Regions from separate parts of the Xanthobacter sp. ZOL 2024 genome, predicted to be linked through region 1. Evidence: riboswitches for the same ligand, from Rfam matches in the RefSeq annotation. Region 1 holds a riboswitch; each other region holds the start of a gene.
The links. Region 1 has a riboswitch for cobalamin ahead of cobW (cobalamin biosynthesis protein CobW). Riboswitches for the same ligand answer to the same signal wherever they lie in the genome.

Region 1 (4,284 bases):
GCAGGGCCTCGGGAAGCCGGGCGAGGGCGGCGCGATAGGCGGCCATGGGCCACATGATGCGCGCGCGGCCCAGAACGGTGGCGAGCGGTGCGCCGCTGGCGGTGTCGTAGCCCGCGGCGGCGAGATCCGCGAGGATTGCCTCGGCGGAGGCGAGGGCATCGAGCCCCACCGCGTGGGCGAGGTCCCAGTCGCGCCCGGGATAGGTGGACAGCACCAGCGCCAGCCGCCGATGCGGCGCCGGCGTGGCGGCCAGTTCATGCCAGCGCCGCACCCGGTCGGCGACGGCGGCGATGCGGTCCAGGGCGGGGGCGTGGATGGTGCGCGAGAATTCCAGAGCGGGGTCGCGTTCCGCCTCGGCCTTGAAGGAGACGACGCCGGCGAACAGGCGGCCATCCACCTCCGGCAGCACCACGTGCATGGCGAGATCGGCCGGCGACAGCCCGCGCGCGGCCGGCGCCCAGGCGGCCCGGCTCGATGTGGCGAGGGCCACCTGGAAGACCGGGACCCCGGCGGCGTCCAGCGGCGAGGCGGACCCCTGTCCCTCGTCCTGCCCCTCGTCCTGTCGCTGGCTTTGGCCGCGCCCCGAGAAGGCGGTGGCGTTGACGATGGCGACGGGCTTGAGGGCGGCCACCCGGGCGGTCAGGACATCGGCGGCGTCGGGCGCCTTCAGCGACGGCGCGAACAACCCCAGCACCCGGAAGCCGCGCGCCCGCAGCGCCGCGAACAGGGCCTCGATGGGGGCGAGATCGGCGGCCACCAGATAGGCCCGGTAGAACACCACCAGCACCAGCGGCAGGGCGTCGCCCGGGGCGGCAGCGGGCGGCCGGACGGGATCGGTCACCCCCGTCTCCGGGGTCCACAGGCCGACGGTGGGCACGGCCTTCGCGCCCGGCACCGGGGCGGCGTAAAGGCCCGCCGCCAAAGCCAATTGCGCCAGGGCGGCCTGGGCGGCGACCGCGCCGCCGGCATCGCACAGCTCGGCCAGCCGTCGCAGGGTGGAGTGGGGCAGGGTGGAGGCGGCATCGAGCCGCGGATCCGGGCGCCCGTCCGCCGGCAGCACCGCCAGGGCGATGCCCTTGGCGCGGGCCAGCGCCTCGATCTGGCCGAGGCCGTAGGGCCAGTAGGAGGCGCCGCCGATGAGGCGGATCAGGATGCCTCTGGCGGCGCCGAGGGTGCGCTCGATATAGGTATCCACCGACAGGGGATGGCGCAGCGCGCCGATATTGGCCAGCCGCAGGCTGGGCATGGCCCCGCCCGCGCCGCCACCGCGCCGCCAGCCGGCGGCGAAGGCGCCGAGATCGGAATCGGAGAACGACAGCACCACCAGATCCGCCGGGCTCTGCCCCAGGTCGGTCGGCGTGTCGGTCTCCTCCAGTCCGTGGCTCTCGCGGAAGACGATGTGCATGCCTATTCGGCCGCTTCCACCTGTGGCGCGAGCACGGCGGCAATGGCCTTGGGATCGATGTCGTCGTGCTCGGCGATCACCACCAGGCGGCCGTGGCGGGCCTCCTGCGGCCCCCACGGCCGGTCGTATTGATGGCGCACCCGGGCGCCCACCGCCTGCACCAGCAGCCGCATGGGCTTGCCGGCCACCGCCGCATAGCCTTTTACCCGCAGGATGTTCTGGGTATCGGCCAGGGTGACGATGCGGGCGGCGAGCTCGGCCGGATCGGCCAGCTCCGGCACCTCGATAACCACGCTGTCGAAATCGTCGTGGTGGTGGTCGCCGGCACCGTCATGGTGGCTGGGGCGGGCGGCGAGGTCATCCTCGGCGGCGGCGCCGAGGCCGAGGATGATGCGCGGATCCACCACCCCGTCGACCACCTCGACGATGGGCAGCGGGCGCGGCGCCTCGGCCTGGATCACCGCCTTTGCCTGAGCGACGCCGGCGGCGCCGGCGAGGTCCGCCTTGGTCAGCAGCACGATGTCGGCGCAGGCGATCTGGTCCTCGAACACCTCGCTCAAGGGCGTCTCATGGTCGATGCTGGCATCGGCCTCGCGCTGGCGGTCCACGGCGGCGACGTCCGGGGCGAAGCGGCCGGCGGCCACCGCCTCCGCATCGGCGAGGGCGATCACCCCGTCGACGGTGATGCGCGAGCGGATGTCCGGCCAGTCGAAGGCCTTCACCAGCGGCTTGGGCAGGGCGAGGCCGGAGGTTTCGATGAGGATGTGGTCCGGCCGCGGATCGAGCGCCATCAGCGCCTCGATGGTGGGGATGAACTCATCGGCGACGGTGCAGCAGATGCAGCCGTTGGCCAGCTCGATGATGTTCTGCTCCGGGCAGTCCGGCAGGGCGCAGCCCTTGAGGATCTCGCCATCGACGCCCACGTCGCCGAACTCGTTCACCACCACCGCCAGCCGCTTGCCGGCGGCGTTGCGCATGAGGTGGCTGATGACGGTGGTCTTGCCCGCGCCCAGAAAGCCCGTGATCACCGTCACGGGCAGCTTTTCGAGAGTGGCCATGGTGCGCCTGCGTCCCATCCTGATGGTTCGGGGGGCGCATGGCGGGTGGCTTGACCTTAAGCCCTCCCGACACCGGCGCACCCCGTCCGGTTCCGTCTGTCGGGCTGGCAGGTCTCCCGGCTTGCGGAAGTCAGAGGACGCACCACACGATCCGCCCGGGGGCGGTCGGCGCGGGCGGCTCTGGCGGTCACCCTGCCTTCCCGGCGCGAACCAGTGGCGTTGGGCGACCTCTCCGGTCACGGTCGCGGGGGCGGCTGCGCTTGGGCAGGCGCGTGGGCAGCATGCTCACGCGCCGAAGAGCCTGGCGCATTCCCTTTTCATCTGTTTACACAGACACCAGCTTCGCGGGAAATGTGCCCGAACGGCCGACTCTGTCAAGCAAGAAGGATCTGCCCCATGGATGAGCTGACCGCCCGCCACAATGCCAAGATGAAGGTCGTCAAGGCGGCGCGGGACGAGATGATGAAGTCGAAGACCCGGAAGAAGGGCCTCATCATCGTCCACACCGGCGCCGGCAAGGGCAAGTCGTCCTCGGGCTTCGGCATGATCCTGCGGGCGATCGCCCATGGCATGCCGTGCGCGGTGGTGCAGTTCATCAAGGGGGATCGGGAGACCGGCGAAAAGACCCTGCTGCGCGAGCGGTTCGCCCGGGAATGCCGGTTCTTCGTCAGCGGCGAGGGCTTCACCTGGGAGACCCAGGACCGCGACCGCGACGTGGCGGCGGCGCAGCGCGGCTGGCAGTTGGCGCAGGCGCAGATCCTTGATCCGCAGATCCGCTTCGTGCTTCTGGACGAGATCAACATCGCCCTGCGCTATGGCTATCTCGACGTGGCGAGCGTGGTGGACTTCCTGACGACGCAGAAGCCGGCCATGACCCATGTCTGCCTGACCGGCCGCAATGCGCCGCCGGAGGTGATCGCGGCGGCCGATCTGGTGACGGAGATGACGCTGGTGAAGCATCCGTTCCGCGACGGGGTGATGGCGCAGCCGGGGGTGGAGTTCTGATGACCATCAATGTGGAAAAGCCCCGCCCGGCGAGCCCGTGCATCGGCGCCTGCGGCATTGATCCGGCCACCGGCTATTGCACCGGCTGCGCGCGGACTGGTGCGGAGATCGCCGCATGGGGCGGCGCCGACGAGGCCGAGCGCCAGCGGATCTGGGCGGCGCTGCCGGCCCGCGCCCGCACGCTCGGCCTGCAGATGCGCCGGCTGCCGTGGCGCGGCGCCAGCCTGCTGGATGCCATCGAGACGCGCTTCGCGACCGCCGCGGGCACCTTCGTGGTGGGCGTGCCCGGCGCCGTCGCCGAGGTGCTGCGGGAGCCCGATGAACCCTTCGAGCGGGTGCGCGAGGCGGACACCCTCACCGTGCGCACCCGCCGGGCGGCCCTGCGGGTGGAGGCGCCGGCCTTCCTCACCGCCTTCGAGATCGCGCGCGAAGGGCGCGCGCCACTGATCGCGCTGGCGGTGCCCACCGGCCGCGCCGATGCCGCCGGCCCCACCACCCTGACGGCCCTCGGCACCGATCCGCAGGCGCTGCTGGCGCGCGATGCCGATGGCCTGCTGTTCGATGTGGGGCTGGGGCGCCGGGGCGTGCGCTTTTCCATCCGCTGCGCGCCGGCGCTGGCGCCGCGCATTGCGGCGCACTGCGGCACGCCCTGGCCGCAGGACCTGGCGCGCATCGGCGCGGCGGTGGTGGAACACAGCCCGGTGCGCGTGGTGGAGACACCCTGCCTGCGGGCCGAGATCGATGCGGTGATCCCGCCGCCGGATGGTCGTTCACCGGAGGGGCCGCACACCCATCTGCTGCCCGATCTGCTGGCGC
Region 2 (4,284 bases), 580 kb from region 1:
GCCACCACGCCACCGTCATGGGCGCCGGGCGCGCGACATCGCCGAACAGGATGGGCGGGCGCACATAGCGCGAGCCGTAGCTCTGCACCCAGCCATGCCTGGTGAAAGCGAAGCCGGAGAGCTGCTCGCCGAAATACTGCACCATGTCGTTGCGCTCGAACTCGCCATGCACCAGCACGTCGAGGCCGATCTCTTCCTGCCAGCGGATGGTGCGGGCCGTCTCCGCCTTCAGGAAGGCCGCGTAGGCCTCATCGTCCAGTGCCCCCTTGGCATGGGCCGCTCGCGCCTGCCGCACCTCGGCGGTCTGCGGGAACGAGCCGATGGTGGTGGTGGGAAAAGCCGGCAGAGCGAACCGCCGGCGCTGCACCTCCGCCCGCACCGCGAACGGATGGGCGCGGCGGCCCATGGCGGGGGTGACAGCGGCGGCCCGCGCCTCCACCGCCGCAGTGTGCACCTTGGGCGAGGTGCGACGGGCGGCAGCGGCCGACGCGGAGGCCGCGAGCGCCGGCTGAACCTCCTCCGCCCGTCCGGCCAGGGCCGCCGCCAGCACCGCCAGCTCGTCCATCTTCTGCACGGAGAAGGCGAGCCAGGACGTCAGGTCCGGATCGAGATCGGTCTCCTGCTCCAGATCGATGGGCACATGCAGCAGCGAGCAGGAGGGCGCGAGCTCGACATGGTCGGTGCCCCGCTTTGCCACCACGGGCTTCAGGCGCTCAACCTGGGCCGGCAGATCGGCGCGCCAGATGTTGCGCCCGTCGATGATCCCGAGAGACAGCACCAGCCCCAGGGGTGCGCGCCCGGCCACCTGTTCAAGCTGCTCCGGCGCGCGACAAAGATCGAGGTGGAGCCCCGCCACCGGCAAGGCCAGGGCCGTGTCGAGATTGTCGCCGAGGGCGCCGAAATAGGGGGTGAGCATGATCTTGAGATCGGGCAAGGCACGGGCAAAGGTGCCATAGGCACGGCGGAAGGCGGCCCGCTCCGCGTCGGTCAGGTCGAGCACCAGGGCCGGCTCGTCCATCTGCACCCATTGCGCCCCATTGGCCGCCAGCCGGCGCAGGATATCCGTGTAGACCGGCAGCAGGTTGCTCAGCAGCGACAGCGGATCGAACCCCTCGACCTTGGACTTGCCGAGCTTGAGGAAGGTCACCGGCCCCAGCAGCACGGGGCGCGTGTCAAAACCGAGGGCCTTCGCCTCGCGATACTCATCGACGACTTTGAGGCTGGCCACCTCGAAGCGTTGTTCTGGCGCGAATTCAGGCACCATATAGTGGTAATTGGTGTCAAACCACTTGGTCATTTCCTGCGCCGGTACGCCCGACGCCCCATGAGCATGCCCACAGGCCGCCTCTTGCGCACCGATACTGCCGCGCGCCATGGCGAAATAGATCGGCAGCGGCACCTTGCCGCCGCTCCAGCCGTAGATCTGCGGAATCGCCCCCACCATCACCGAGGTGTCGAGCACGTGGTCGTAAAGGGAGAAATCGTTGGAGGGGATGATGGTGACCCCACGCGCCCGCTGCCGGGCCCAATTGGCGGCGCGCAGGCTGGCGGCGGTGGCCAGGAGCTCCGCCTGCGTGGTCCTGCCGGCCCAGAAACTTTCCAGCGCATGCTTCAGTTCGCGACGGGGGCCGATGCGCGGGGTACCGAGGGTGGCTACCGCGATGGAGGATTGAGAAAACGTGGTCACGGCGTTGAGGCCCTATGATTGGGGGCAAGGCCGTGGCGGCAAGCGACAAGGACCCGGCACGGCGCAGCCGGCGGAGCCAAAGCGCACCACCGGGACACCCCGCCCGAGGACGTGTTGTGTCACGGCAGGTCTCCTGGCTCACGGATCATCGCTTCAGGTCCGCCTTCCCGGGCTTGCGCCCAGTGACATGAATGGACCCTGGCTCACCGCTCACAGTTGCGGGGGCAGCGCCGGCCTTGCACCGGCTTCCCTCTTAGCTCCGGTGCCCAAGGACCCCGGAGAACCACGACAAACGCGATCTGAGCCGAGCCGCCCGCCCCTGTCAAGAAGGATATAAGGACATCTTTATGTCGTGATTTCTGCACAGCCGTCCCTCAGCCCGCGGCATAGGGCGTGAAGACGCTGCGGTTCTCATCCACCGCCAGGGTTCGGCCGATCATCGGGAAGGCCCGCTGCGGGCAGGCCGGCCGCTCACACACCTTGCAGCCGGCGCCGATCGGAATCGCGGCGGTGGGGTCGTCTACGGCGAGGCCCTTGGAATACACCAGCCGCCCGGAGTGGCGGATGTCGCAGCCCAGGCCGATGGCGAAGGTCTTGCCCGGCTCCCCATAGCCCCCCGCGCCATGATGCACGGTGCGGGCGATCCACAGATAGGTGCGCCCATCGGGCATCTGCGCCACCTGGGTCAGGATGCGGCCGGGCTGGGCAAAAGCCTCGTAGACATTCCACAGCGGGCAGGTGCCGCCCACCCGGGAGAAGTGGAAATCAGTGGCCGACTGGCGCTTGGAGATGTTGCCGGCACGATCCACCCGGATGAAGAAGAACGGCACTCCCACCGCCCCCGGCCGCTGCAGGGAACTGAGGCGGTGGCAGATGGTCTCGAAGCCCACGCCAAAGCGGGCGCCAAGGCGCTCGATATCGTAGCGCTCCGCCTCCGCCGCGGCGAGGAAGGCGCCATAGGGCATCAACAGGGCGCCGGCGAAATAATTGGCGAGGCCGATGCGCGCCAAGGCATGGGTCTCCCGCGCCCCCTGAGCCGCGGCGGCGGCCAACGCTTCGATCAGGCCGCCCTGCTCCAGGAAGGCGAGCTGGGTGGCGATCTGGAAGGCCCGCTGGCCATCATCCAGCCGTGCCGCCAGCCGCAGCACCCGCTCGGCCGGCAGAAACCGGCGCAGCCCCTCGCCGGCGCTTTCCCCGTCCGCTTCCGCCGATGCGCGCACCACCCGCACGCCGTGGCGCGTCTCCAGGTGGCGGGCGAGCCCCTCCGCCAGGTCTCCGGGCGCAAGATGGGCAGCATCTGCCAGTTGCTCCGCAGCGACATCGAGCTCGGTAAAGTAATTGTGGTGGGCATAGAAGAAATCACGCACCTGCTCATAGGGCATGGGCGCGGTCAGGGTGGTGCGACCGCCGGAACCGAGGCCCAGTTCCCCGGCCATGGCATCGGCCCGCTCCAAAGCGTGGCGCCAGCGCCGGTGCAGCGCCACCACGGCGCGACCGAGAGCCGGCATGGCGGTGGCCACTTCCTTCAGCTCGGCGAGGCTCACCTGCTCGCCGCCGGCCGGGTCGTTCATGGGATCGGCGAACACCTCCCGCAGGTCCGCCATCAGCCGGCCTTCCTCACCCTCCGAGAACAGCTGCACATCGACGCCGAAGACCTCGTTCAGCTTCAGCAGCACCGGCACGGTGAGCGGCCGCTGGTTCTTCTCCAGCTGGTTGAGGTAGCTGGCCGACAGGCCCAGCGCCTGGGCCAGCGCCAGCTGGGTCAGCCCGCGCTCTTCCCGGAGCCGCTTCAGCCGCACCCCAACGAAGCTCTTCTTCACCGCACGCCCCCCGCACCTGAATTTGCAACATTCGCAAATCCGCGCCAAACGCTTCGCAAAACCACACATTTTCAGTCATTTCGCGATTTTTCAGCCGCGAATATTGTGAGGAAACAGTCCGGCCGCAAGCGCTTTTTCCCGCGCCCCGGACCCCACGCCAACAGATGCGAAACAGGAAGGACCACCCATGGGGGCGCGCAAGAGCTATGGCGAACTCAGCACCGAACTGCACTCCCGCTTTCCCGGAGGCGTCGCGCCAGGGGGCGTGAGCGTGGACGACATCATTCAGCTGCGGGCGCAGAACACCTTCGACACCCATCTCGACATCGCCCGGGCCATGGCCAAGGTGATGCGGGCCGACATGGCGGTCTATGATGCCGATCCCTCCCGCTTCACCCAGTCGCTGGGCTGCTGGTCTGGCTTCCACGCGCAGCAGATGATCAAGTCGGTGAAGCACCTGCGCGGCAGCGCCAAGGGCGCCTATGTCTATCTTTCCGGCTGGATGGTGGCGGGCCTGCGCAACCGCTTCGGCCACCTGCCCGACCAGTCCATGCACGAGAAGACCGCCGTGGTGGACCTGATCGAGGAAATCTACATTTCCCTGCGCCAGGCCGACGAAGTGGCGCTCAACGACCTGTTCAAGGTCCTCAAGGCTGCCCGCGCCAAGGGCGATGCCGCCGCCGAGCGCGAAGCCATCGCCGCCATCGACGGCTTCGAAACCCATGTGGTGCCGATCATCGCCGACATCGACGCCGGCTTCGGCAATGAGCACGCCAC
Region 3 (4,284 bases), 1.9 Mb from region 1:
ACGCGCCGCCGCCGGGCCAGCCGGCACCGGCGGTGGGCTGGGTGAATGGCCGCTACCTGCGCGAGGCCAGCTTCTGAGAGCACCGCTTTGAGGCCGCGCGCGCCTGGGTTACCAATAAGGTGATCCGGGACCTTGCCCACGACTTGGCCCTTGCCTCAAGACGTTGCCCATGAGCGGCTCATGAACGCCATCACCTCGTTGAAGTCCTATTTCATTGGCCGCGTCGCCAGCCTCGGCGCGCCGGTCTACGCCCGGGCCTCGCAGATCGTGGTGCCGGCCGACGACCCACACGACGAATGGGCGGACCACGCCCACGATCACGATCCGGCCGAGGGCCAGTCGTTCGTGATCGATTATGAGGACCATGCCGGCAATCTCAGCCACCGGCGCATTTCGGTCTGGGCGGTGCAGCGCAATGTGGAGGGCGTGCCCATCCTGCTGGCCCGCTGCCACGAGCGGCAGGCGGCCCGCGCGTTCCGGGTGGACCGCATCAAGGCCGTGAGCGATTTCGACGGGACCCGGCGCGAGCCGCTCAGCCGGTTCTTCCTGGACACCTTCGGCTTCACCTGGCCGCAGGATGCCATCCGCGTGCCGCCCGCGGAGCCGGCGGCGCCCCGCTGGGATCGCATCCGCACCATCGTCAACGGTTCCGGCGTGGTGCTGCTGGTGGCCCTGGCGGTGGCCGATGGCGAGCTGGGGGCGGCGGAAATGGAGGAGATCCAGTTCTTCTGCGAGCGCGCCTGTGCCGCCGCTGACCTTGACCTCACCGGCGGCGAGCGTGAGCGCCTCGCCGCCTATCTCGGCCGCCTGCGGCCAACGCCGGAAAGCGTCGAGGCGGCGCTGGACACCCTGATGGCGGGGGATCGCGCGGCCATCGGCCCGTTGCTCAAAGCCGGCCTCAAGGTGATCGCCGCAGATGGGGTGCTCAAGGAGCAGGAAGCGGTGCTGCTCGACCAGTTCTGCCACAGCCTGACCGGCCAGGGGCTGCTCTGAGGCGGCACAAATCTCGAGCTGCAGCGTTGTCCTCACGGATCAACCACGTGAGGACACCCGATGCCGCATTCCATCGTCCGCCCCGTTGCGCTGCTCCCGCTGCTGGTGATGGCGGCGCTCTCCGCCGCGCCCCGCGTCGCCTCCGCCGCGCCGGAGAAGGCGCCGGCGGCACCGGCACCGGCCAGCCCGCAGCCCACGGCGGAAGCGGTGGCCCGCCAACAGGCCCTTGCCGCCGAGCAGGCGCGGCACGTGGCGGATTGCAAGGCCCACGCACTGACCCGGCTGAAGGCGCAATCGCCGTCCATCGACGACCTCTTCATCGACATGGACGGCCTCACCATCGCCAAGGGCGACCTGAAGGTCGGCAACACCCCCATCGACACGGTGATCATGGGCGAGGCCTATATCCAGCGCGACCGCAGCGACAAGGTGCACCGCTTCCTGTGCCTCACCGGCGCCGAGGGCGACGTGTTGATGACCTTCTTCACCGAGCAATAACGGGGCGTCGCCCGATTGCGACCAAAGTGCAGCAACAACCGGGCATTGACGGGGCACCCCCGGCTCGCCTAGGTTCGCCGGCGACGGTACTCCTCCCCGGAGGAATAAAAGGGAATGCGGTGCGAGGCGCTTGGCGCTTCTATTCCGCGGCTGCCCCCGCAACTGTAAGCGGCGAGTTTTCCGCAGCAACGCCACTGGGCACTCGGGGCCTGGGAAGGCAGCGGAAAATGGTGACCCGCGAGCCAGGAGACCTGCCGTCGACCGTGGTCACACGCGAGCTCGTCGGGCGGGGTGTTCCGATAGTGGGAGTGTTTCGGGTCAGGCGGCTGCGGCCGGCAACACGAAAGCCCTCGTTCGCGGTGACGTGCCACAGGCGTCCCGCCCGAGGTTGCAATGCTTGTCGTTTCGCCGTCTGCCACAGTGCCTGTTCGCCGCCCTCATCTGTTGTCCCGCGCCCTGAACCTGTCCGTAAGCCTGTCCGTGAGCCTCTTGGCTCTGGCCGCCGCCACGCCGGCCCTGGCGCAATCTGCCGACACCACCGGCACCGATGCCAGCCAGATCCAATTGCCCGACGTGGTGGTGAGCGCCACCGGCATCCCCACGCCGCTGCGCGAAGTGGCGAGCTCGGTGACCGTCATCACTGCTGAAGACCTGGCCAACACCCAGCAGCGTTCGGTGGCCGATGCGCTCGAATCGGTGCCCGGTCTCAATGTGGTGCAGACCGGAGGCCCCGGCGGGCTGACCTCCATCTTCATGCGCGGCACCAATTCCAATCACGTGAAGATGCTGCTCGACGGTGTCGACATCGGCGACCCCTCGGCCCCCAACGGCGCCTTCGACCTTGGCACCCTCTACACCAATGACTTCGCCCGCATGGAGGTGCTGCGCGGCCCGCAGTCCGGCCTTTATGGCTCGGACGCCATCGGCGGCGTCATTTCCATGACCACCCAGCGTGGCGAGGGCCCGGCCAAGGCCAGCGGTTATGTGGAAGCCGGCTCGCTCGGCACCTTCAACCAGGTGGCGAGCCTCAGCGGCGGCTATAACAACATCGGCTATGCCTTCAACGTCGGCCATTTCGCCAGCACGTCGATCCCGGTGACACCGGCCAACATCGCCCTGCCGGGCGAGCCCATCAACAACAACGCCAACGACAACTGGACCTATTCGGCCCGCCTCGATGCGGACGTGAGCGACAGTTTCTCGGTGAATGTGGTGGCGCGCTACATCGAGAGCCAGCTCGCCTACACCTCGGACCTCTACAACTACAGCACCGGCACCGGCTATCCCGCCCCCATGCAGGACACCAGCTATGGCCGCTTCTTCATCGGCAAGGCCGAGGGCCTGTGGAAGACCTTCGACGACCGGCTGGTGAGCACCTTCGGGGTATCCGCCACCGATTACAGCCGCACCAATGCCAGCCCCTATCCCGACAATGCCAGCACCTATGACGGCGACCGGCAAACCTATTACTGGCGCTCCAACTACACCTTCCTACCCGGGCAGAACCTGCTCGCCGGCATCGAGCGCTATAATGAGAGCATGACCAGCGAAAGCGCCTGGTCCGCCATGGACGCGAACACCGGCGATACCGCCGGCTATCTGGAGCTGCAATCGGCGTTCGCCGAGCGCTTCTTCGTCGCCGCCAATGTGCGCTACGACAGCAATGACGATTTCGGCGATCACACCACCTGGCGCATCGCCCCGGCCCTGCTGTTTCCGGAAACCGGAACCAAGCTGAAGATGACCTACGGCACCGCCTTCAAGGCGCCGACCCTCTACCAGCTCTATGCCCCCTATTACGGCAATCCCGACCTGTCGCCGGAAGAAAGCACCGGCTGGGACGCCGGCTTCGAGCAGATGCTGTGGAGCGACCGGGTGGGCTTCGGTGCCACCTATTTCCACAACGACATCACCAACCTGATCGTCACCACCTACGACGCGGCAACCTACAGCTACAATTACGCCAACCTTTCCAGCGCCACGAGCCAAGGCGTGGAAGCCTATCTGGCCCTGAAGATCACCGATCGCCTCTCGGTGCGGACCGACTACACCTACACCAGCACCATCGGCTATTTCCCCTCCGGCGGCTCGTTCGGCGTGAGCTGCGCGCCGCGCGATGCCACCTCCTGCTATCCGCTGCGGCGGCCCAGCAACAAGGTGAGCGTGGGCGTGAACTGGCAGCCCATCGACCCGCTCACGGTCTCGGCCACCCTGGTCTATCTCTCCGACTGGTGGGACGTGGACCGCACCACCTTCGCCGTGGTGCGCCAGCCCGGCTACACCATCGTCAACCTCGCGGCCAACTACACCGTCAACCAGAACGTCGCGGTGTTCGGGCGGATCGACAACCTGTTCAACGAATCCTATGAGAACCCCAATGGTTGGCTGGCTCCAGGCTTCGGTGCCTTCGCCGGGCTGCGGCTGACCTATTGAGGGGGCGGACCCGCGCATGGACCACGACCAGAGGGCGCGACAGGCACGCCGGCGGCCCGCTCCGGCGGGCGGCCGGCGGCCGTTCGCCCCGGCGCGACGGGTGCTGGGCGCCGCTGTCCTCGCCCTTGGCCTCGCCCTCGGACTCGCCGGCGGGAACGGGACGGCGCGCGGCGGCGAGCCCGCGGCGGACGCCGCGCCGCGCCGCATCGTCTCGCTGAACCTGTGCGCCGATGAGCTGGTGCTGCGCCTCGTGCCGAAGGAGCGCGTGTTGTCCGTCACCCGCCTCGCCGCCGATCCGGTCGGTTCCACGGTGGCCGATCTGGCGACCGGGGTGCCGGCCAATCGGGGGCTGGCGGAAGA

Region 2: it holds a riboswitch for cobalamin, as region 1 does, so the genes downstream of both, metE (5-methyltetrahydropteroyltriglutamate--homocysteine S-methyltransferase) here and cobW (cobalamin biosynthesis protein CobW) in region 1, are expected to answer to the same signal.
Region 3: it holds a riboswitch for cobalamin, as region 1 does, so the genes downstream of both, ACU4E7_RS13055 (TonB-dependent receptor plug domain-containing protein) here and cobW (cobalamin biosynthesis protein CobW) in region 1, are expected to answer to the same signal.

The regions. Positions count from the first base shown of each region.
Region 1 covers NZ_CM128808.1:934,900-939,183, reverse strand. Annotated here, with positions in the region: gene cobN (cobaltochelatase subunit CobN) at 1-1,405, opposite strand, end outside; gene cobW (cobalamin biosynthesis protein CobW) at 1,408-2,463, opposite strand; cobalamin riboswitch at 2,553-2,819, opposite strand; gene cobO (cob(I)yrinic acid a,c-diamide adenosyltransferase) at 2,860-3,468, shown strand; gene ACU4E7_RS04570 (DUF1289 domain-containing protein) at 3,468-4,284, shown strand, end outside.
Region 2 covers NZ_CM128808.1:352,836-357,119, forward strand. Annotated here, with positions in the region: gene metE (5-methyltetrahydropteroyltriglutamate--homocysteine S-methyltransferase) at 1-1,687, opposite strand, end outside; cobalamin riboswitch at 1,794-1,990, opposite strand; gene ACU4E7_RS01820 (short-chain fatty acyl-CoA regulator family protein) at 2,062-3,507, opposite strand; gene ACU4E7_RS01825 (isocitrate lyase) at 3,695-4,284, shown strand, end outside.
Region 3 covers NZ_CM128808.1:2,840,799-2,845,082, reverse strand. Annotated here, with positions in the region: gene ACU4E7_RS13070 (SH3 domain-containing protein) at 1-77, shown strand, start outside; gene ACU4E7_RS13065 (WYL domain-containing protein) at 181-993, shown strand; gene ACU4E7_RS13060 (hypothetical protein) at 1,054-1,491, shown strand; cobalamin riboswitch at 1,559-1,764, shown strand; gene ACU4E7_RS13055 (TonB-dependent receptor plug domain-containing protein) at 1,972-3,924, shown strand; gene ACU4E7_RS13050 (ABC transporter substrate-binding protein) at 3,941-4,284, shown strand, end outside.